2 regions of the Priestia sp. BR_2 genome follow, and region 2 is predicted to be linked to the other one. Evidence: riboswitches for the same ligand, from Rfam matches in the RefSeq annotation. Region 2 holds a riboswitch; the other holds the start of a gene.

Region 1 (11,659 bases), on a different contig from region 2:
AACACGGACCTTCACGCCTTCATTAGCCTTTTGGGTCAACAGGGAGATCAGCTTCTTGCCAAGCTCGTCGCGGCGGATAATGTAGTACTGAATATGTATATAGTCTTTGGCTTCCTCGATATCCTGAAACAACCGTTCAAACTTCCTGCGTCCATCCGTAAAAATTTCAACATGGTTGTCGTCCGTAAGGATCGCCTGGTTCTCATTGATATGCATATGGATCAAATCGCTGTTGTCCGCCGCCGCTTGATTGGTGAACGGGTATTCGCCGTTGTTCATCCCTTCCATTTGGGACAGCAATACTTTCTCGATGCCGGTTTTTTGCAGATCGTCCCAATGAAAGAGACGGATTCTTCTTAAATTCTGGGCGAACAGCAAGTACAGCACAAAGCCCAGAATCGGGATAAAGGACAGCACCAGCAGCCATGCCCAGGTGGAGCCGGCATCCCGCCGTTCCCTGAAAACCACGAACATGGAGAACACGATATTCAGAACGATGATCAGACCGAGAATGATGGATGTAACATGCATGTTTATGATATCCTCCTACACTATAGCCTTGCCCTAGCAATCCTTCATATTATACGTGAGGCGTTAGAAGAAGTATATATCGGCGGCATGGAGTGAAACCGAAAGGTCCTAAAACGTTGGCGGGTAGGGTAAGGTCGCTCGCAACGAATATAGAAGGAGCCATTTGAATCCGTACTCGTTGTCATGATACGATGGTGAAAAAATAGGAGAAGGGGCATGCTTTTTGCTGAAAATGAACAAGTTTTTCAAATTGTGTCTTGCCGTGATCCTGGTGCTGACCATCATTTATTTGGGATCGCTGGTGGATTTTATATTCAGACCCGTACTTTCGTTCTTCTCCATCATCCTCGTGCCGTTGATGCTGTCGGGATTCTTCTATTACCTGCTCAGACCGCTGGTTGATCTCCTGGAAAAACGCAAGCTAAATCGCTCGCTGGCCATCCTGCTCCTGTATGTCGTGTTCGCGGGTATCCTTACCGGCTTTATCCTGGGCGTATGGCCATCGCTGCGCGATCAGATCGTGGCTCTCGTACAGAACGCTCCAGCCTTGTTTGCCAAGCTTGGCGAGCAGCTTCAGGAATTGGAGAATAACGGTTTTTTCCAGGATATTTTTCCGGAGAACGCCAACCCGCTTACACAGCTCACCGATTATTTGAATCAAGGCTTCACGTTCCTGACGAATTATATTATGAATCTGTTCTCGTTCGTGTCGAATTTTGCCATCGTATTGTTTACGTTCCCGATTCTCCTGTATTACATGCTGAAGGAAGGCGGGAAATTCGGGAAGATGGTGGTCAGCTTTTTGCCTGACCGATTCAAGGGCGAGGGAGCCTCGGTGCTGGATGAAATCAACAATGCACTCAAAGGCTTTATCGTAGGCCGGGTTCTCGTCAATTTGGCGCTGGGGGTTCTGATGTATATCGGATTCCTGATTATCGGCCTGCCTTATGCGCTGCTGTTGACGGTCGTGGCGGTCATCGCGAATTTCATACCGTTTATCGGCGCCATTCTATCCTCGATCCCGATCGTGATTATCGGCTTTATTCAGTCCCCGGGAACCGCGATCTGGTCCCTTGTCGTCATTCTGGCGGCCCAGCAGATTCAGGACAACCTGATTGGTCCGTATATCTTCGGCAAACAGCTGGCGATCCATCCCATTACCATCATTATCCTGGTGCTGGTAGGACAGGATCTTGGCGGGATTATCGGAATTCTGCTGATCGTACCGATCTATATGATCATTAAAATTATCGTAACCAGAGTGTACCAGCTGTTCTTTAAGGAGAAATGGCAAAAAGCCTAAGCGTGGGATAGGGAGGCGGCCTTTAGCCGCATATTAAAGCTGCCCAAGAGCGAGGAATCGTTCTTGGCGGCTTTTTATAAATTTGGGGTGAACAGGAGCTTGACAACGATAAGAAAATTATTTAATCTTAAATTAAAGATATTAAATATAAAGATTATTTATGATTTATGGCTCATCCATCATGCAAAACGGATCATGAACGGAAATAACGGGTTTCGACACGAAACGGTGAGGGAGAGATGGGATATGACATTACATACGGCAGGCATTCATCATATTACCGCTTATGCGCAGGATCCGCAGAAGAACGTTGATTTTTATACAGGCGTGCTAGGACTCAGAATGGTAAAGAAAACCGTGAATTACGATGCGCCCGAGGTATATCATCTGTATTTCGGGGATGAAGGAGGACAACCCGGAACGATCATCACTTTCTTCCCTTCCTCCGCTTCGCGAAGAGGGCTGCGTGGAGGAGGACAGGCAGGATATACGACCTTTGCCGTTCCTGTAGGGGCCCTGCCTTATTGGGAACAGCGGCTGCGGAGCTTTGGCGTTCCCGTCATGAAGGCTTTCCGGTTTAACGAACAATATCTTCAATTCTCCGATCGGGACGGACTTTCGCTAGAGTTGGTGGAGCGGGAAGGCGGTCCGAATAACGGCTGGTCCGTGGACGATATAACTCCGGATACAGCCATTAAGGGATTCGGCGGCGCGGTTCTGTTCAGCAGCAAATGGGAGGAAACGAAGAAGGCGCTGGAGAACGTCATGGGACTGACCTACATTGGAGAGGACGTCAATTATGCCCGGTTTCAAGCTGCGGGCCCCTTCGGCAACGTGATTGATCTGCCGATGCGGGATATTCCTTTGGGAGCCGGAGGTGCCGGAACGACCCATCATATCGCATGGCGGGCTCAAGATGATGTGGAGCACGGCAAATGGCATGAATGGGTGAAGGAGCAGGGATTTCGCCCTACGGATATCAGGAACCGTAACTATTTCAAAGCGTTATATTTCAGGGAACGTGGGGGGATCCTGTTTGAGATCGCAACCGATCCGCCCGGATTTACGGTGGACGAAGACCTGCACTCGCTGGGGGAACAATTAAAGCTTCCTGCCTGGTTCGAACCGGAGCGTGCCCGAATCGAGCAGGGGTTGGAGCCTATACAAGTCAAAAATACAGGAGAGGGGCAACTCAAGTGATATCCATTGACCCGAATACCCAAAGCGAACGGGACACATACAAGCTGCTGATTGGAAGCGTCGTTCCGCGTCCGGTCGCTTTCGTTACGACATTATCGGCGGATGGCGTGCTGAATGCGGCGCCGTTCAGTTACTTTTCCATTGCGTCGAGCAATCCCCCTTTGCTGTCGGTTTCCGTTCAGCGAAAGAACGGTGCACCCAAGGACACGGCGAGAAATGCCATGCAGAGCGGCGAGCTTGTCATCCACATCGTGGACGAAGATACCGTTGCAGCCGTGAACGAAACGGCGGCGAATCTGCCTCCGGACGAAAGTGAGCTTGACCGAACCCGTTTAACCCCGGTCGTTAGTGACGTTGTTAAGGTTCCCGGCGTTCTGGAATCCAAGATCCGCATGGAATGCGTGCTGGAGCAGGTCGTCACGTTGGATGGCGCGGATCAGCTGCCTGCCGCTGATCTATTGATTGCCCGCGTCGTCCGATTTCACGTGTCCGAGGAGCTCTACGAGCATGGCCGGATTGACGCCTCGAAGTTGAAACCTGTGAGCCGCATGGCAGGAAATATCTATTCGACCCTGGGAGAGATGTTTACGATTGAGCGTCCGGTCTGACAGGGCTTGAGCTTGAATAGGGTTATTGCTTTGCGACTATTTTTAGCGAACATTCTTTTTCTTCGATAGGTTGCCGGTCATTCATTAGGAAACGGGGTATTGGAATATCATGGTCGGTATTTGCCCATTCTACATGAATGGATAGCCGGTTGATGAATTTACAACATAGGAGTGATCAACGCATGAAATTTGATTCCAAGGTTGTCATCGTGACGGGGGGCGCCAGCGGGATTGGCGAAGCGGCAGTCAGACTTTTTGCGAAAGAGGGAGCCAAGGTCGTTATCGCGGATTATTCCGACCAGGGACAAGCGGTTTCCGACGAATTGAGAGGAGCCGGCTTTGAAGCGCTGTTCGTCAAAACGGATGTAACCCAAGAGCAGGAAGTCGCGAATATGGTGAATCAGACGGTGCAGCATTTTGGCCGTGTCGATGTATTGTTTGCCAACGCAGGCATTGCCCATGATGCTCCTGCCGATCAGTTAACGATGGATAACTGGCAGAGAACGATTGATATTAATCTGACAGGGGTCTTCCTGTGCGATAAATATGTTATTCAGCAAATGCTGTCCCAAGGAACCGGAGGGGCAATCGTAAACTGCGGCTCGATCCATAGCCATGTCGGAAAAGCAGGGGTAACCGCCTATGCTTCGGCCAAGGGAGGCGTCAAGCTGTTAACCCAGTCGCTCAGCGCAGACTATGCCTCCAAAGGAATCCGAATCAATGCCGTGTGTCCGGGATATATCGATACGCCGCTGATCAAGGGAAGAACGGAAGCGATCACGCAGCACCTGGTCGGTCTTCATCCGATGGGCCGTTTGGGACAGCCGGAAGAAGTGGCCAAAGCCGTGTTGTTCCTCGCCAGTGAAGATGCCTCCTTCATTACGGGCACGAGCCTGCTGGTGGATGGCGGCTATACCGCGGTATGATGAGAAAAGCCCTGATGCTAAGCATCGGGGCTTTTTTTTAAGTCATTCCAGGCGTTGTTATCAGACTTATTATGGAGTGTTTCAAAAATTTTTTTTCGGTTCCGTATTTCATACGGGCAGACTTCCTGATCCGGGGCTCATTCATGGCATAAAACATATATGGCATGAACGATTTCCGCAAGACCCGTCAAATGCCTGCTATATAGCGGAAAATGGAGCATGGATTCCATGACCAATCCGGTGTATGGACAGCCTTAAATAAGGTGTTCAAAAGGCTCAATATCCTCGTTGCAAAAACGGTGTTTTTTACTTCTGAATTTCCAGAAAAAGCGGTTAAAGGGGTTTGACTTTTCCTGAGCTTCCCTTTATCATGAACACACGCTTAGTTTCCGGCATACATATTCCGGAAAGCGGGGGAACCAGTTTCACCAGGGGCGAGTCACTTGGAATTCACGAGTGTAGGGTACCATCTTACCCGAGTCCGTCAGCTAACCTCGTCAGCAGTGGATGGGTCTTGCATACATAATGGATGTTCATACAAAAGGCCCTTTATTCTCTATAGGGGCCTTTTCTCTATTTTTTGACCCCCTGCTGGCGGAGCTATGTCTAGATCCCCTGTTTGGTGGCCTTTTTGCATTCAATTACAGAGGAGGGGCAGCGCCTGCAAATGTGGAACGAATTGAATCGGTCAGACGGCATTGGGTCAAAGCGTGCAAGGAAGCGGATGAATCATCTTCCCTGAAGCCTCGTCCCATGCACGGGTATCTGAATGTCTATATATCCAAGTTAACGCATGTGCTAACACGGATAATTTCGTCATGCCGTTTTTTTAAGAAAGTGAAAAGCTATTACGAAAGGTTGTGGAAGGTTTTGAAGAAAGTGGTTGTGCTGGTGTTGTCCGTGATGATGGTGGTATTGCTCGCGGCTTGCGGCGACAAAGGAAGTACGCTGGATCGAGCCATTGAGCAGGGATATATCACCGTAGGGTTTGCGAACGAGAAGCCGTATGCCTACAAAGAAGCCAATGGGGAGCTCACGGGCGAAGCGGTTGAGATTGCCCGCGTTATTCTGGAGCGTCTTGGCATCAAGGAGATGAGAGGGGAGTTAACGGAATTCGGTTCGCTGGTCGCCGGATTGCAGGCCGATCGGTTTGATCTGATCACGGCAGGCATGTTCATTAATCCTGACCGCTGCTCTGCCGTCCTGTTCGCGAATCCGGAGTACAGCATCGGGGAAGCCCTTGCGGTAAAGCAAGGGAATCCGATGGAACTCGGAAGCTATGAGGACATTGCCAAGAATGAGCAGGCCAAGGTGGCCGTCATGACCGGCGCGGTCGAAATCGGCTACATGGAGAAATCGGGCATTCCTGCGGACCGGATCGTACAGGTCCCTGACCAGGCTTCGGCGATCAGCGCCCTCCAGGCCGATCGGGTGCAGGCGATTACCATGACGGGGCCGTCCCTGCAGGCGATGCTGGATTCAGCCAGCGACGACAGCATCGAACGCGTGGCTGATTTCGAGCAGCCGGTCATCGACGGCGAAAGCGTTCGCGGTTACGGGGCTACGGCTTTCCGCCAAGCGGATACCGAGTTCCAGGAGGCTTATAATGCAGAGCTTGAAAAGATGAAGGAGTCGGGCGAGCTGCTGGAAATTTTGCAAGAGTTCGGGTTCACGGAAGAAGAGCTTCCGGGTGAGATGACGGCCGCTGCGCTCTGCGGGGAATAGCATGCCGAATTCTTGGATCGATTTTCTTCCGACGCTGCTCAAAGGAGCAGAGATCACGATTATCGTCGCGTTCTTTTCAGCCATCCTGGCTATCGTGATGTCCTTTGCAGCCGGATTGTGCCGGCTGTCGAAGCTGTGGATCGTCCGCACGGCGACGGCCGTGTATGTCGAAGTCTTTCGGGGAACCTCCTTGCTGGTGCAGCTCTTCTGGTTGTATTTTGCCCTTCCGTTCATCGGCATCGAGCTTCCGAAAATGCTGGCGGCGATTCTCGCGATCGGACTTAACTTCGGCGCATACGGCTCCGAGATTGTTCGCAGCGCGGTGCTTGCCGTTCCGAAAGGACAGTGGGAAGCTGCCGTGGCGCTTAACATGAAGCCTTGGCAGAGGCTGTGGAACGTTATACTACCCCAAGCGTCCCTGCGAATGCTTCCCCCGTTCGGGAATCAACTTGTGGAACTCATCAAATCCACCTCGCTCGTTTATTTCATCACGATGGCGGATTTGACGTATCAGGCGATGGTGCTCCGCAACAATTACATCTCCTGGACGACCGAGATTCTGGTGCTGCTGCTCTTCATGTATTTTGTCATCGCCACGCTCGTCTCGATGGCGGTTCGACTGCTGGAGCGCAAACTGACCGCGGGGAGGCTGTAGCGGATGTGGGATTGGAAATATGTGTTTGAAATACTGCCGCAGCTTCTGAGCGCATTAAAAATGACGGTATGGGTCACGCTCTGTGCTTTTGTGGTGGCATTGATTATCGGACTGCTGCTTGCCTTTGCCGCGCGGAGTACATTTAAGCCCTTGTCGCTCATCACCAAAGGAATCATAGAATTTATTCGCAATACCCCCTTGCTGGTACAGGTGTTCTTCCTGTATTACAGCTTGCCGCTGCTGACGGGCATTTCGATTCCGGCCTTCTATGCGGGCGTCATCGGCCTGGGGCTGCATTACAGCACGTATCTGTCGGAGGTGTACCGTTCCGGCATTGAAGGGGTGCCGAAAGGACAGTGGGAAGCCGCAACCGCGCTGAACTACACGAAATCCCAGACCTGGCGGAGCATTATACTGCCGCAAGCGGTGCCGCCGATCATCCCGGTGCTGGGCAATTATTTGATTGTCATGTTTAAGGAAACGCCGATTCTATGCGCCATAACGCTGGTCGAGATGATGCTGACGGCCAAAAATATCGTGTCGCAATCATTTCGCGCTTTCGAACCGTACACGCTGGTCGGGATTCTGTTCCTGATCATCAGTTATATCGCGTCGTTGCTGGTGCAAAGGCTGGAGAAGCGTTTGAATCTGCAGCGTGGAAAATAAGGAGGGAGTCTATTGAATGCCGTTGTAATCGATGAGCAGGCTGAAGAGGCGAAGAAGCCGGGGCGGGAAAGAAATTCCGTTACGGGCTCACAGCCGATCGTGAAATATGCGGGCGTGACCAAGTCGTATGGCGACCTGCAGGTGCTGAAGGGCATCGATCTGGAGATGAAGCCGGGAGAAAAGGTGGCCGTGATCGGACCGAGCGGATCTGGCAAAACGACGATGGGCCGAATGCTGATGACGCTGGAGGAGCCGACCGAGGGGACCATCGAGGTCGATGGCGAGCTGCTCTGGCATATGGAGGAGAAGGGCAGGCTGGTCCGGGCAAACGAGAAGCATCTGCATCGGATGCGGTGCAACGTCGGCATGGTCTTCCAGCACTTCAATCTGTTCCCGCACATGAATGTGCTTCGCAACGTGACGGAAGCCCCGCGCAAGGTGCTGGGGTTGTCCAAGGAGGAAGCGGAGGAGCGGGCCGTCTCGATGCTGGGCAAGGTCGGTTTGTCCGATAAGCTGAAGATGCACCCGTCCAATTTGTCGGGAGGCCAGAAGCAGCGCGTCGCCATCGCCAGAGCGCTGGTCATGCGGCCGAAGGTGATGGTGTTTGACGAAGTAACCTCGGCGCTGGATCCTGAGCTGGTCGGCGAGGTGCTGGAGGTGATCCGGGAAATCGCCGAAGAAGGCGAAATGGCCATGATGCTGATTACGCACGAGATGGATTTTGCGAAGGAAATCGCGGATCGGGTCATCTTCGGAGCCGACGGCAGGATCGTTGAGCAAGGAACACCCGAGGAAATATTCGATCATCCGAAGAGCGAGCGGCTGCAGAGCTTTCTGCAGCGGTTCCGCTCGAACGGAAATTAGTGCTGGAAAGAGGTGTTTATGTAGATGGCTGTGGATACCGGAACCGAAGTGGTTTACCGAAGACCGGAGGCGCGGGACGGAACCCGGGTATGGGAGCTCATACGCGATACCGGATCGCTTGATCTGAACTCGCCTTATTGCTACATGCTGTTAGGGGATTACTTCAACGATACCTGCATGATCGCGGAGCATGAAGGAGACATCGTCGGTTTTATCTCCGCTTTTCGTTCTCCGCGCAATCCGGAGACGCTTTTTGTATGGCAGGTGGCGGTTGCAAGCTCGCACCGGAGGCAGGGGATCGCGAAGGCGATGCTTACCGGCCTCATGAACCAGAAGGCCTGTCATGGCGTCCGTTTCATCGAAACGACGGTATCGCCCAGCAATATGGCATCACGCCGACTGTTTCTCGGTTATGCCGAGGAGAAATCCATTCCGAGCACCGTAACGGTGGGTTACGGAGCAGAGATGTTTCCGGATGGTACGACACATGAAGATGAGCCGTTATTCGTGATTGGCCCCTTTTTCAATGACATTTAAACAAATGGAGGGAACTATGGACAACCAAGTCATGGAGAAACCGAAGCTTACCGTGTTTAACAAGCTGGAATCGGAAGTGAGAAGTTATTGCCGGAGCTTTCAGACGGTCTTTGACAAAGCCCGGAATGCCAAGCTGTGGGATACGCAGGGCAATGAATACATTGATTTTTTTGCCGGCGCCGGCGCCTTGAATTACGGGCACAACAATGAGAGGATTCGCGAAAAGCTGGTCGACTACATCCTGCAGGACGGCGTTACGCACAGCCTGGACATGGCTACGGGAGCGAAGGAAACGTTTCTGACCCGCTTTCAGGAGATTATCCTGAAGCCTCGCGGGTGGGATCACAAGGTGATGTTTCCCGGACCGACCGGCACCAATGCCGTGGAGGCCGCGCTCAAAATCGCCAGAAAAGTGACGGGGCGCAGCACCGTTCTGTGCTTTACGAATGCCTTTCACGGCATGTCGCTGGGATCGCTGGCGGTGACCGGCAATGCCTTCAAGCGCCAGGGCGCCGGCGTGGATCTGAGCCACTCGGTATTTATGCCGTATGACGGTTACTTTGGCAGCGACGTGGATACGATGGCATATATGGAGAAGCTTCTGGATGATCCGGGAAGCGGCATTCCGCTGCCGGCAGCGGTCATCGTCGAGGCGGTTCAGGGGGAAGGCGGATTGAACGCCGCCAGCCGCCAATGGCTGCAGAAGCTGGCGCGCATCTGCAAGGATAAGGGGATGCTGCTCATTCTGGACGATATCCAGATGGGCTGCGGCAGAACCGGTTCGTTCTTCAGCTTCGATGATGCGGGCATCGAGCCGGACATCGTGTGCCTCTCGAAATCGATCGGCGGCTTCGGCTTGCCGATGGCCATCACGCTGATCAAGCCGGAGATCGACATCTGGGAGCCGGGAGAGCATAACGGCACCTTCCGGGGCAACAATCTCGGATTCGTTGCCGCTGCCGAAGCGCTGAGTTATTGGAAGACGGAGGATTTTCAGCTCGATATCGGCATTCGCGAACATCGGATTCGCCAATCGCTCGAAGACGTCATGAGGGATTATCCCCGGCTTAAGGGCGAAATCCGCGGCAGGGGCATGATCCAGGGGGTAGCCTTTGATAAGCCGGAGCACGCAGGAAGGCTATCCGAAATCGCCTTTGAGCAAGGACTGATTATGGAAACGTCAGGACCGCATAGCGAAGTTGCCAAGCTGATGCCGCCGCTGACCATTGAAATGAACACGCTGGCAGAGGGACTGGGGATTTTTGAGAACAGCATGAAACAATTAGCTGCAGAGGAGAGGTTGTCATGATCGTTAAACATTTGGAAGAAATCGTGGATACGAAAGACGACATCGATACAACGACATGGAATTCGAGAAGGCTTCTGCTGACCAAAGACGGCATGGGCTTCTCTCTTAACGACACCCTGATCAAGGCCGGAACGGAGACGCTGATCTGGTACAAAAACCACGTCGAGGCCGTGTACTGCATCGAAGGGGAGGGAGAAATCGAGGTTGTCGGCGGCGAGACCTATCCCATCACCCCTGGCATGATGTATGCGCTGGACGGACACGAGAAGCATTATTTGAGAGCCCGTTCGCAGATGCGGATGGTCTGCGTATTCAATCCGCCGTTAACCGGCGCGGAAGTTCACGATGAGGAAGGAACCTACCCGCTGCTTGCCCCCATTACGGATTAAGGAGATGATATGCGATGAGTAAACATCATGCGTCGGCCCTTCAGGAAAAAGAAATGGACGTTTACCCTTCAAGAATGCATGCGGAGCCCCGGATCTTAAAAAGGCAGGATCCGGTCGTACATTCGGAGTGGACGCCGGATGCGCCGCTAACGCAGGAGCAATCCGACTTCTACGAGCGCAACGGTTATTTATTTCTGGAAGGCTTTTTTGATCGGGAGGAGCTTTCGCGATATCAGGAGGAGGCCCGCAGGCTGCAGATAACGGCACGGGACTCCGAGAAGGACGAGGTGATCCGGGAGCCCGGCGGAGACGAAGTGCGGTCGGTATTCGCGGTGCATGAGAGCCACGAAGTGTTCAAGAAGCTGTCCCAGCATCCTAGACTCCTGGCGATCATGGAATATCTCTTGGGAAGCGAGACGTATATCCATCAATCCCGAATTAATTACAAGCCGGGCTTTACGGGCAAGGAGTTCTACTGGCACTCCGATTTCGAAACGTGGCATGTCGAGGACGGCATGCCGCGCATGAGAGCGCTAAGCTGTTCCATTGCCCTGGAAGATAACTATCCTTATAACGGTCCCCTTATGGTGGTGCCCGGATCGCATAAGGAATTCGTGGCCTGCATCGGTCAAACGCCGGAGGATCATTTCAAGGATTCCCTGCGCAAGCAGGAGTACGGCGTTCCGGATCATGACAGCCTGACGCGGATGGTGAAGGAGGGCGGGATCGACACGCCGGTCGGCAAGGCGGGCTCTATCGTGATTTTTGACTGCAACATTATGCACGGCTCGAACAGCAACATCACCCCGATGCCGCGCAGCAATATATTCATGGTCTATAACAGCGTGGAGAACAAGGTCAAGCAGCCGTATTCGGGCCAGAAGCCAAGACCGGAGTATATCGCTACCCGTGATTCTCTATGATCTCGCTGTCGCTGATCGGCTCC
Region 2 (11,659 bases):
GCTTTGAGGAGAAGCTGTACGGGATCGCCGATCACATGGTTGACGACTTCCAGAATCCGCTCACCAAAATCGCGGAGGAATTCTATATCAACCAGCCGGAAAATAAGACGATTGTGGGCGAAATGCTGGCGATTCTGCAAGGTCCGCGTATGCTCTACCGCGAAATTCTGGCAGAGGGAGCGGACGAGGGACGCATAGCGGCAGAGGATATCGACGAAATAGCCGTTATTTTCGGATCGCTGCTGGACGGGTTGTCGGTTTCGTACTTCGAACGGTCCCAGGAGGAATTAAGGCAGCTGTACCGCAAGAGCGTGATGTACTTTTTGAACGGTGTGTTATCGGGTGAAGGTTCATAGCGTACGGTGCGGTAGGAGGATTTATCGAAAACGCTTTTCTTAGCTAACAGGAAAGGGCGTTTTCGCAATTATAAATAAACCGAATAGTCGGTTTTAACAGGGGGATGGAGTATGAAGCATTTGTTTGGCAACCGCGCGTTCGTGCTGTTGATGGTATCTGATTTTATGCAAAATATCGGGATCTGGATCCGCAATATGGCGCTGTTGTTCTTTATTATGGAGCAGAGCAACCATGACCCGGTCGCCGTATCGCTGCTGACCGTGATTGAATACGCGCCGATCTTCGTGATTTCCATGGTTGGCGGCGTACTGGCTGACCGTTGGCGTCCCAAGCGAACGATGATATGGGGGGATATTTTAAGCTTCATATCCATTCTGCTTATTTTGTTTGTTGTGTATGCGGGATATTGGCAGGCCGTGTTTGCGGTGACGCTGGTCTCGGCCGTCGTATCGCAATTCTCGCAGCCATCGTCCATGAAGATCATCAAGCGGTGTTTGCCGGATGAGCATGTGCCCGCGGCCACGGCGTTATCCCAGACCTCGATGTCGCTGTTTATCATTTTGGGACCTATGGTAGGCACGACGATTTATCAAGCATTTGGATTGCAGGCCTCTTTAATCAGCTTGCTGATTCTGTTCGGCGCTTCGGCGATCGTGTTGGCCTTTCTGCCTTCCACCGTGGACGAACCTTCCAAGGACTCGGAATCAGCCGGTTCGTTCGTGAAGGACATGAAGGCAGGCTTCGCCTATATCGGTTCCAGCCGGCTGTTGAAGGTGCTGCTGGTGGTCTACGTTTTATTGGCGCTGGGCAGCGGACTCGTACAGCCGCTCGACATCTTCGTCATCACCGAGCGTCTTCAGCTGGAGATGTCCAGCGTCCAGTGGTTCACCGCGCTTGAGGGCTTGGGCATGTTGATCGGCGGTGTGATAGCAGCGGTGATTGCAGGCAAAGTGAAAGGTTCCTACTTGCTGTTCGCGGGGCTGGCCTTCCTTGGACTCTCGACCTTTGTCGAGGTGCTGTCCCAGTGGCCGATCCTGACCGGCTCGATGCGCTTCGTCACCGGGGTGCTGATGGCCATGGCCCAGACGGTCCTGATGGCGGTGATGATGCAGCAGGTGGAAGAGAAATTCATTGGCCGGCTGAACGGCGTGATGACGCCGATATTTACCGGCATGCTGCTCATCGGCTCCGGGCTGACGGGCTGGTATATGTCGGTAACCTCCATTGTCGTGGTGTATTTTACGGCAGGCGCGCTCTTCCTGCTGTCGTCGTTCATCAGCATGAAGCTGCCGATCGCCAAGGTGCCGGTGCAGGAAACGGAGGTGCCTGTCAGGGTAGAGACTGCGGCCAAAGCCTAGCGGGTGAGTAAAAATCTATACATTTAAGCCGAATCTGGCAGAATGGTATCCAACACGAACGGGCTTCGTACTGGTAAAGACAATCCAAAAGAGCGGTGCCGGGGAGAAACCCGGGCACCGCTTTTTCGGCATATGCGAGTCCTCGAAGGAAGCGAAAGGCAGTCACCCCGCTAAAGCTGATCCGAAGCTCCACCCATGGACAAGGTGCTGTGCCTATATCCATATATCGCTTAAATGGCCACACCGAATCCGATCCATGTTATTCGCTGCAGCGTGGTCAGCAGATCAAGGCATACGGAACATCACATCTGTACCTGTCCGTCCGTTACGGTACACGATCGTGATATAATTCACGTTCTTGCCAAAGAAGCTGCGTTACAATGTTGGTAACGATAACACGAATATCATGAGCTGCATTCGGATAGGTAGACAAGGCGGATGCGGAAGAAATGAGGGAGTGACCATGGCTTACCATAAACCTGAGCGCATTGCGGAGATTACCGTGGAGAACGGGGTGAAAAAAGCGCATAACTCCGCCATAAACGTGATGATATTAGGATTCCTTGCGGGGGCATTTATTGCGCTCGGCTTTTTGCTTGACATACGCGTGATTGCCGGAGCGTCTCCGGAATGGGGAGGGATTGCCGGTTTTATAGGCGCGGCGGTATTCCCCGTGGGATTGATTCTTGTCCTGCTTGCAGGCGGGGAGCTGCTGACGGGCAACATGATGGCCGTGTCCTTGGCCAGATTCAAGAGGAGAATTTCCACGAAGGAGATGATGCGAAATTTAGCGCTTGTCACGGTCAGCAATATGTTGGGAGCGTTATTCGTCGCTTACTTCTTCGGCCATGTGACCGGTCTGACAGGCAGCGGCGTTTACCTGGAGAAACTGGTGGATATGGCCGGGCATAAGCTGGACGACAGCTTCCTGCAAGCCTTCCTGTCGGGCATCGGGTGCAACTGGCTCGTAGCCCTCGCCGTATGGCTGTCCTACGGATCGGATCAGATGAGCGGCAAAATTCTCGGGATCTGGTTTCCGACCATGGCGTTTGTCGCCATCGGGTTTCAGCACGTGGTGGCCAACATGTTTCTCATCCCGGCCGCGATTTTTGAAGGCTATTACAGCTGGGGCGAGTATCTGATGAACTTCATTCCGGTATGGCTGGGCAATTTCGTTGGCGGCGCGTTATTTGTGGGAGCGACATACGGAACCGTTTATTTAAAGCAGGAGAAACAGGCCGCAGCCGCTCCGCGCGGCGAGCAGACGCCTGTGCCATCGGCCGGCGCTCCTCAACAGGTTCATTCGGCGCAGAATGTTTCCTAATGCCGGAAGCCTGGCGAGCGTCTGGCTTAAAGAAAAAGCTGCGTTCAACCGTCCTTGATGAAAGGCAGCGGTTGATCGCAGCTTTTTGTCGTGATGGGCGAGGCTGTCCCCAGTAATGAATCAAGCAGGGAACAAGCCCGCTATTTTTTTAAATGGTAGGGAACCGTCGTGATGATCACGTCTCTCCGATACAGGAGATGTGCCCGGATGAGCAGGCTGGATTGATTGTGCAGGAAATTATGCCAGCCCTTCTTTGGGATGAACTGCGGAATGACGACGGTAACCTGATAGTCGGATTCGCTGGCCTTGCGCTGCACGGTATCGATGAATTTCGTCAGCGGCTGAATGATGCTCCGATAAGGCGAGTGCAGCGTTACCAGCCGGATGTCCGGCTGCCACTTTTTCCATTTTTCCTGGAAGGCGACTTCCTCCTCCCGCTCGAACGGCACGTACACCGCGATGATTTGGCCCGCTCCCAGCGATTTGGCGTAATTCAGCGAGTTCTCCACCACATGCGTGATTCCTGCCACAGGCAGGATGATGACATTCCCCTCAATCGGCTTAACCGGCTCGCAGGTCGTAATCCGGAGCTGGTCCGCTACCGCCTCGTAATGCTTGCGGATCCGGGTGAAAATCCAGATGATCAGCGGCAGGAATATCAGCACGGTCCACACCTGGGCGAATTTCGTAAAGAAGAAGATCATGGTCACGATAAAGCTGATGCATGCGCCGGTGGTGTTAATGATCAGTTTGACGATCCAGCCTTCGGGCTTTTCGCGAATCCATTTCACCATCATCCCCGTCTGGGAGAGGGTAAACGGGATAAACACGCCGACGGCATAGAGCGGAATCAGATGCTCGGTTTTGCCTTCAAAAGCCAGCAGCAGCAGAATGGAGAAAAATCCAAGAATAATGATTCCGTTCGAGTATCCCAGACGGTCGCCGCGGACGGTGAACATTCTAGGAATGAACTTATCCTTCGCCAGATTGACGGCAAGCAGGGGAAAAGCGGAATACCCCGTGTTGGCGGCGAGGATCAGAATTAAGGCCGTTGTCCCTTGTATGAAGTAATAAAGCGCATTTCGCCCGAAGGTATGCTCGGCAATTTGGGAAACGACCGTGACTTGTTCGCTGGGACTGACCCCATAGTAATAAGCCAGGAAAACGATGCCCGAAAATAACAGGGCCAGCAGCGACCCCATCGCCACCAGAGTTTTGGCCGCGTTATTCGGGGCCGGGTCTTTGAAATTCGGAATGGCATTGGAAATCGCCTCCACGCCGGTCAGGGCGGAGCTGCCCGAGGCAAATGCGCGCAGGAGCAGAAACAAGCTCAGCCCGGCTACGGGCGTGCCGATCGGCGTATGAAGCTCCGGAGACGCATGGCCTGTGGCAATGTTGAATATCCCTACCCCGATCAGGATGAATAACGCAAGCACGAACAGGTAAACCGGATAAGCCAGTATGGAGGCCGACTCCGTAACCCCTCTTAAATTCAATACGGTCAAGCATAGAACGAACACGATGGAAATCGGCAGATTATAGGCATGCAATTCCGGAAAAGCCGACGTGATCGCATCCGTCCCGGCCGACACGCTGACCGCAACCGTCAGGATATAGTCCACGAGCAAGGAACCGCCGGCAACCAGCCCCGGGTACATGCCCAAATTCCGTTTGGACACGACATATGCGCCGCCGCCGTGCGGATAGGAGAAAATAATTTGTCTGTACGACAGGATAAGTGCCAGCAACAAGACCAGGACGCCGACGGCAATCGGTATGGAATACCAATAGGCAGCTGCCCCGACGGTCATCAACACAATGAGGATTTGTTCCGGGCCATAGGCCACGGACGATAGCGCATCGGATGACAGGATGGCCAGCGCCTTGGTTTTATTCAGCTTTTGTTCGCCTAATTCCGTCGATTTAAGCGGTCTTCCGATGAGGAAGCGCTTGATTGAGGATAACATGGTTGTTTTTCACCGCCGCTTAAGATTAAGTTCATGGTAGAAGCTCCCTGAACGGACTTCTATCGGTGTTTTTTATATGCTGGACATAGGAGCGGTCACCCTTCCTATGCTGATTTTTGGCAAACAAAAAACACAGGGTAGAACCCTGTGTTTGATCACAAGTTCACAACCCTCCCGATCAACGCTGACGAGGTTAGCTGTCGGATTCGGGCGGTGAGAGTCGCCCTACCTGATTCCATCGCGGCGTACGTACGCGATGGAATCAGGATTCACCCCTTAGTATGGTTGAAGGATCCTATAGGTATCCTTCCATACGGTTGGTTCCCCCGCTTTCCATCAAGGAAATTAAGCGAATGTCATGTGAATATGAAGAATGTTTTCGAAGCTGAATAGTATATTACGCCTGCTCCAATCGTTTGTAAAACATCCTCCAACGAGCATTCGAACAAAATTATTTATAAAAAATGACAGATAAGCGCTTACATAATGACGTGGCTTTGACTGGCTTTTTATTTTGCATGTTTTCTGCGAAAATCACGAGTTTCTATAATATGGAAGGTTAGTCGCGGGGAACATCGGTCACTGGGAGGATGCCATATAAACAAATTCGCCATGCCGGTCTCGGGGGAGGAGACACTGGCATGGCGAATTTTTTTGGGAGTGGTCCATGATTCGGCAAGGAAGAGAAAGGGTCTGGGTTCCTCTTCTTTGCTCTTGATAGGAATATACCCGGGGGGAAGAAAAGTGAATCACCTGATTAAGAAAAAAATGTATGACTTTACTGGAACCCCGATTTTCTTTTAAGATAATGGGATATGATGCAGCCGAGCAAAAGGGGGAAGCACGAAATGACTCAAGCGATGATTCATCAGGAAAACGGCGTATTTCCGGCGGTATGTCCGTTGGATTGTCCCGATACATGCGGCCTGCTGCTGCATAAAGAGAACGGAAAAATCGTCAAGGTGACCGGTAATCCGGAGCATCCGATTACGCAGGGAGCCATCTGCAATAAAGTCCGTAATATGGCACACCGGGTGTACCATCCGGAACGCGTGCTCTATCCGCTGCGAAGAGTAGGTCCCAAGGGAGAGGGCGCCTTCGAGCGGATCAGCTGGGACGAAGCCATTCAGGAGATAGCCGGACGCTATAAGGGCTTGATCGAGGAATACGGCTCCGAGAGCATCCTGCCCTACAGCTTCTACGGCAATATGGGGATATTGAGCGTCGACGGCATGGACCGCAGGTTCTTCAACAGGCTGGGTGCCAGCCGCCTGAAGCAGTCGATCTGCAATTCCGCGGGCAATGAGGGCTGGAAATCCTTGATGGGGTTTAATGGGGGAACCGTTCCGGAGGACACCGTACGAGCCGACGTCATCCTCGTCTGGGGCGGCAACATCGTCAGCACCAATATGCACCAGATGGTGATTGCAGAGAAAGCGCGCAAAGCCGGTGCCAAGGTCGTTGTGATCGATGTCCACAAGAACCAGACGGGGCAATGGGCGGACTGGTTCATTCCGCTGTATCCAGGCACGGATGCGGCGCTGGCCGTCGGCCTCATGCACATCATGTTCCGTGACGGCATGGTAAATGAGGAATTCCTCCGCAAGTATACGATTGGTCATGAAGCCTTGCGCGAGCACGTCAAAGAATACACGCCGGAGCACGTTTCTTCCATTACCGGCATCTCGATCGAGGATATCGAGAAATTGGCCGAGCTCTACGGCCGGGCCGATACCTCCTACATCCATATCGGCAACGGTCTTCAGCATCACGACAACGGCGGCTTGACGGTGCGCAGCATTGCCGCGCTTCCCGCTTTGACCGGACAATGGCTGAAGCGGGGCGGAGGGGCCGCCAAGTCGAACGGCGGTTACAACAGCATGGATAGCGACGCGCTTGAGCGTCCCGATCTCCGGCCGAATCCCGAAGCGCGCACCATTAACATGAACCGGATCGGCGAAGCGCTTGCCATGACCGAACAGCCGATTAAGTCGCTCTTCGTTTATTGCAGCAATCCGCTGGTTGTGGCTCCCGATACCGAGCGGATCAGGGAAGGGTTTGCACGGGAAGATCTGTTTACGGTTGTGCATGACCTGTTTATGACGGATACGGCCAAGTATGCCGATATCGTGCTCCCGGCAACCTCCTCGTTCGAGAATACGGACCTGTACGCTTCCTACTGGCATCAGTACGTTCAGCTGCAGGAGCCGGTCATTCCGGCACTTGGGGAGAGCAAGGGCAACGTAGAGCTGTTCTCCATGCTGGGACGGGCTATGGGGTTCCAGGAACCGGCTTTTCATGAGACCGAGGAAGAGATGATCGCAAGAGCGCTCGACTTCCCGGATAACCCTTATCTAAACGGCGTCACGCTGGACAAGCTGAGGGAACAGCGCCATGTGAAGCTCGATATGACGCCGCTTGACACGTATCTGGATCGTTTGCCGACGTCTTCGGGACGCATCGAGTTATACTCTGCGCAGCTGGAGGAAACAGGTCTGCCGCCCCTTCCGACCTACGTGCCGCTGAAGGAAGGATATGACGGGGTAAGGCGCGGCCGCGGTCATCAATACCCGCTCATGTTCATTTCGCCGCCGAACCATAACTTCCTGAACTCGACCTTTGCGAACGTGGAGAAGCATCAGAAGCTGGAGAAGGAGCCGGCCCTGCAGATTCACCCTGCGGATGCGGAGGAACGCGGGCTTCAGGACGGCGAGATGGTCATCGTATATAATGACCGCGGAACCTATGAAGTCCGGGCGAAGGTGACGGATAAAATGCTGCCGGGCACCGTAGTCAGCCAAGGCCTGTGGTGGGAAGGCGAGGGCCGCAAGCAGCGCGCCAATGCCCTTACGCCGGACAGGCTGTCCGACATGGGCGAAGGGGCTACCTTCTTCTCGACGGTGGTCGAGGTCAGGCGGAAGCAGTAAAGCGATAGACCCACCCTTGCAGATGGATGGCCAAAGGACAGATAAAGCAGAAGAGGCCCCTTTTGGGCTTCTTTTTGCATACTGCAAACGTGAAACGTGAAACAAAAAGACCTGTAAGATCCTACTGATCTTACAGGTCTTTTTCATTGACGGCATTTCTTATACTTTTTGCGGAACTGTCAAGAGCCAGAATCCGTCCGAAGTATCAAAAATCGCGGGTTTGTTATATAGTTTCACACAATTGTCAAAGGTAGAATGTCCTTAAGCCCGCTGCATAGCGGTAATCGGCCCACCAATTCACATGAACGGGGCAAATGCTAAAAGCACGAATGAATTTAGATAGACGGGAGGAAGAATATGTCCCCAACCGCATCGAAACCGCAGCCTGAAGGGTTGTCTCCGAAGGGTCGGGTTTACAGCCGGAGCTTGCTGTGGCGCTTGATGAAGCAATGGGATGTCCAGCTGATGGTCATTCCGGGCATCATCCTCGTCCTGATCTTTTCTTATCTGCCCATGTATGGGGTGCTGACGGGTTTTATGGATTACAACCTGTTTACGGGCTCGCGAATTTGGGAGAATCCCTGGGTCGGATTGAAGCACTTTGAGGCTTTTTTTGCCGCGCCGGAATTCGAACGCTTGATCCGCAACACGATCGTGATCAGCTTATTGAAATTTTTTATAGGCTTTCCGGCTCCGATCATTCTCGCCCTAATGCTGAACGAAGTCCGTCACATGTTCTTCAAGCGGGTCGTTCAGACGATTACCTACCTCCCGCATTTTATGAGCTGGGTTATCGTAGCGGGTCTTACGACGGCCCTGCTGGCAACGGAGAACGGAAGCGTCAACATGCTCCTTCAAAAAATCGGCACGATCCAGGAGCCTATCAACTTCCTGTCCCTCAAGGAGTATTTCCTGTCGATTCTCATCTCGGCCAACGTTTGGAAGGAGATCGGATTCGGCTCCATCGTGTATTTGGCCGCCATCGCAAGTGTAGATCCGCATCTGTATGAAGCTGCGGATATGGATGGGGCGAGTAAGTTCAAGCAAATTTATCTTATTACCCTGCCTTCCATCATGCCGGTCGTGGTCATCTTTATGATTCTGGCCATCGGCAACCTGCTCAATGCCGGCTTCGAAGATATATTGCTGCTGGCGACCAATCCCGTTCTGCGGCCGGTATCGGACGTTATCGACACTTACGTATACCGGGTAGGGATCGGCAGTCACCGTTATTCCTACGGCGTGGCCATCGGATTGTTCAAAGCCATTATCAGCATCGGGCTGCTCACCATCGCCAATTACATCGCCCGAAGGTCCGGCAATAGTTTATGGTAGGGGGCTCTGTATGTTAAGAAGACTCAGCTTTAGCGACCGATTGATGCTGGTCATCATTTATAGTCTGTTATCCTTGCTTGCTTTCTCGGCATTCTACCCGTTCTGGAATGCCATCGTTGTATCGTTCAATGTGGGCGTCGATACCGCCAAGGGCGGCATTACTTTCTGGCCCCGGGAGTTTACCCTGCAAAATTACGAAATTATTTTGGGCGACAGCCGGCTGCTGAACGGATTCGCCGTATCGATCAGCCGGGCAGTCATCGGTACGGTGGCCTCCATCTTCATGACAGCCCTTCTAGCCTACGGCATGACGCGTACTTACTTGATCGGCAGGGGATTTTACATGGTGTTCTTTGTCTTCACGATGTATTTCGGCGGAGGCCTGATCCCAACCTATCTGCTGATCCGCTCGCTCGGTTTGATGGATTCCTTCCTGGTCTTTATCATTCCTTCGCTGATCAGCGTATGGAACATGATCATCTTCCGGACGTTCTTCAAGGGGCTTCCGAACGGGCTAGAGGAGTCCGCTCATATTGACGGCTGCAGCACCTGGGGCATCTTCTTTCGGATCATTCTCCCGCTTTCGGGTCCGGTCATCGCTACGCTGGCTTTGCTGACGGCGGTGGCGCATTGGAACGACTGGTTCCTGCCGAGCATCTATATCACGAACGGCAACCTGATGCCCATCCAGACGATCCTGCGGGAGACGCTGAATGCCAATATCGTGAGCGAGCAGACCGCGCTGCTGGATACCAGCTCCATCGCCCTGATGGAGAAGACGAAACAGATCACGTCCAAATCGTTGCAGATGGCGATCATGATCGTGGTTACGATGCCCATTATCATGGTGTATCCCTTCCTGCAGAAGTATTTTGTCAAAGGGGTGCTGGTCGGTTCCCTTAAGGAATAATCGGTTTTGGTTTAGGGCGGAAGTTCCGCTTTGGACATATAAGGAACAGGTTGACGGCTTAAAGTGCAGTAGAAGTTAAATGGAGAGGGGTTAGGTTTATGAAAAAAAAGTCAAGACCCATGCTGCTGACGTTATCGGCCATGCTGCTGCTGACCGCTGCGCTCACGGGCTGCAGCGGCAAGTCCGGCACAAGCGGCACATCACCTGAGACGACGCCGAAGACGGCCCAAACCGATAACGGGGGAACACCGAAGGCAGAGCAGCCGGGAAATCCTGACGGAACATGGGTGCTGGGGGAGAAGCCGCTTGAATTCACGGCCTATGCCCACTATGAAAACACGAATTTCCCTGCATGGGAGAGTACGCCGGCGGGCAAATGGCTCAGCGAGAACAAGGGCGTTAAGATCAGCATGATCGCGGCGGCCGGTGCCCATACGCAGAAGCTGAGCGCCCTGATGGCCTCCGATCAGCTCCCCGACATGATCTGGACGGATCGCAATCACCCGGATCTGGAGAGGCTCCGCGAGGCGGGAAAGCTGGTCGCTTTTGACGACTATCTTGATAAGTACCCGAACTTGAAGACGTGGATGGGCGACAATTTAAACATGCTCCGCCATGACGACGGCAAGCTGTATATGTTCCCGAACTGGTACACGTCAAGGCCGGCGGGCAATGCGGGATATGTTGTCAACAAGAAAATATACGACGAATTGGGCGCTCCCCCGCTGGAAACGACGGACGATCTCTATAACTACCTGGTCAAAGTGAAGGAAAAGTACGGCAACAGCGTGATTCCGTTTGAACCTCATCGTGCAAAAGATATGCAGGGATTGGGCGTGCTCTACACGGCATTCGGCGAAGGCGCGCTGTATACCTATCTGAACAGCTCCATGCGCGCCGTGCCGAAGGACGGCAAGCTCACCTCGGTGTTCACCGACCCGGTGTTTCGCGAGGCACAGAAGTACATCGCCAAGCTGTACCGCGAGAAGCTAATTTCCCAGGATGCCTTTACCCAGACGGAGGATCAGGTGCTGGAGAAGGTGATGACCGGCCGGGTCGCCGTATTTGCCGGCTCCAGTCCGACCACGATGGCGGGAGATGCGCAGCCTGAGCTCATCAAGGAGGATCCGGACGGCGGATATTTCATGATCTGGCCGATCCACAAGCCGGGTCTGGATAAGAACAAGATTTATCCGGGCACCTATACCAGCTTTGGCTGGAATGCCGCTTACATTACGACGGCTGCCAAGGATCCGGAAGCCATCTTTGCCTTCCTGGATTGGTATACCGGTCCAGAGGGTATGAACCTTCAGTTCTTCGGCCCCGAGGGCGACAACTGGGAGGGCTTCGATGAAGAAGGGAAACCGAACTTTACGGCGGACTACGACCCGGCAGAGGTCGCCGATATTCAGACGAAGAACGAACCGATCATGTTTGTCGGCAATACCAGTTACATCGACCCGGCGAAATACAAATACATG

Evidence for each region. Region 2 has a riboswitch for cyclic di-AMP ahead of RB298_RS05455 (APC family permease). Riboswitches for the same ligand answer to the same signal wherever they lie in the genome.
Region 1: linked by a shared signal. The riboswitch ahead of ehuB (ectoine/hydroxyectoine ABC transporter substrate-binding protein EhuB) and the one ahead of RB298_RS05455 (APC family permease) in region 2 are both predicted to bind cyclic di-AMP.

Annotation. Positions count from the first base shown of each region.
Region 1 covers NZ_JAVFHM010000170.1:18,458-30,116, reverse strand. The annotation lists gene cls (cardiolipin synthase) at 1-531, opposite strand, end outside; gene RB298_RS08425 (AI-2E family transporter) at 755-1,834, shown strand; gene RB298_RS08420 (ring-cleaving dioxygenase) at 2,081-3,034, shown strand; gene RB298_RS08415 (flavin reductase family protein) at 3,031-3,642, shown strand; gene RB298_RS08410 (SDR family NAD(P)-dependent oxidoreductase) at 3,825-4,568, shown strand; cyclic di-AMP (ydaO/yuaA leader) riboswitch at 4,938-5,084, shown strand; gene ehuB (ectoine/hydroxyectoine ABC transporter substrate-binding protein EhuB) at 5,439-6,293, shown strand; gene ehuC (ectoine/hydroxyectoine ABC transporter permease subunit EhuC) at 6,295-6,948, shown strand; gene ehuD (ectoine/hydroxyectoine ABC transporter permease subunit EhuD) at 6,952-7,614, shown strand; gene ehuA (ectoine/hydroxyectoine ABC transporter ATP-binding protein EhuA) at 7,627-8,478, shown strand; gene ectA (diaminobutyrate acetyltransferase) at 8,503-9,015, shown strand; gene ectB (diaminobutyrate--2-oxoglutarate transaminase) at 9,032-10,324, shown strand; gene RB298_RS08375 (ectoine synthase) at 10,321-10,713, shown strand; gene thpD (ectoine hydroxylase) at 10,728-11,636, shown strand; gene RB298_RS08365 (DUF2179 domain-containing protein) at 11,633-11,659, shown strand, end outside.
Region 2 covers NZ_JAVFHM010000139.1:57,959-69,617, reverse strand. The annotation lists gene RB298_RS05470 (TetR/AcrR family transcriptional regulator) at 1-356, shown strand, start outside; gene RB298_RS05465 (MFS transporter) at 468-1,715, shown strand; gene RB298_RS05460 (formate/nitrite transporter family protein) at 2,179-3,039, shown strand; gene RB298_RS05455 (APC family permease) at 3,180-5,006, opposite strand; cyclic di-AMP (ydaO/yuaA leader) riboswitch at 5,173-5,368, opposite strand; gene RB298_RS05450 (molybdopterin-containing oxidoreductase family protein) at 5,855-7,933, shown strand; gene RB298_RS05445 (ABC transporter permease) at 8,291-9,268, shown strand; gene RB298_RS05440 (carbohydrate ABC transporter permease) at 9,279-10,178, shown strand; gene RB298_RS05435 (extracellular solute-binding protein) at 10,277-11,659, shown strand, end outside.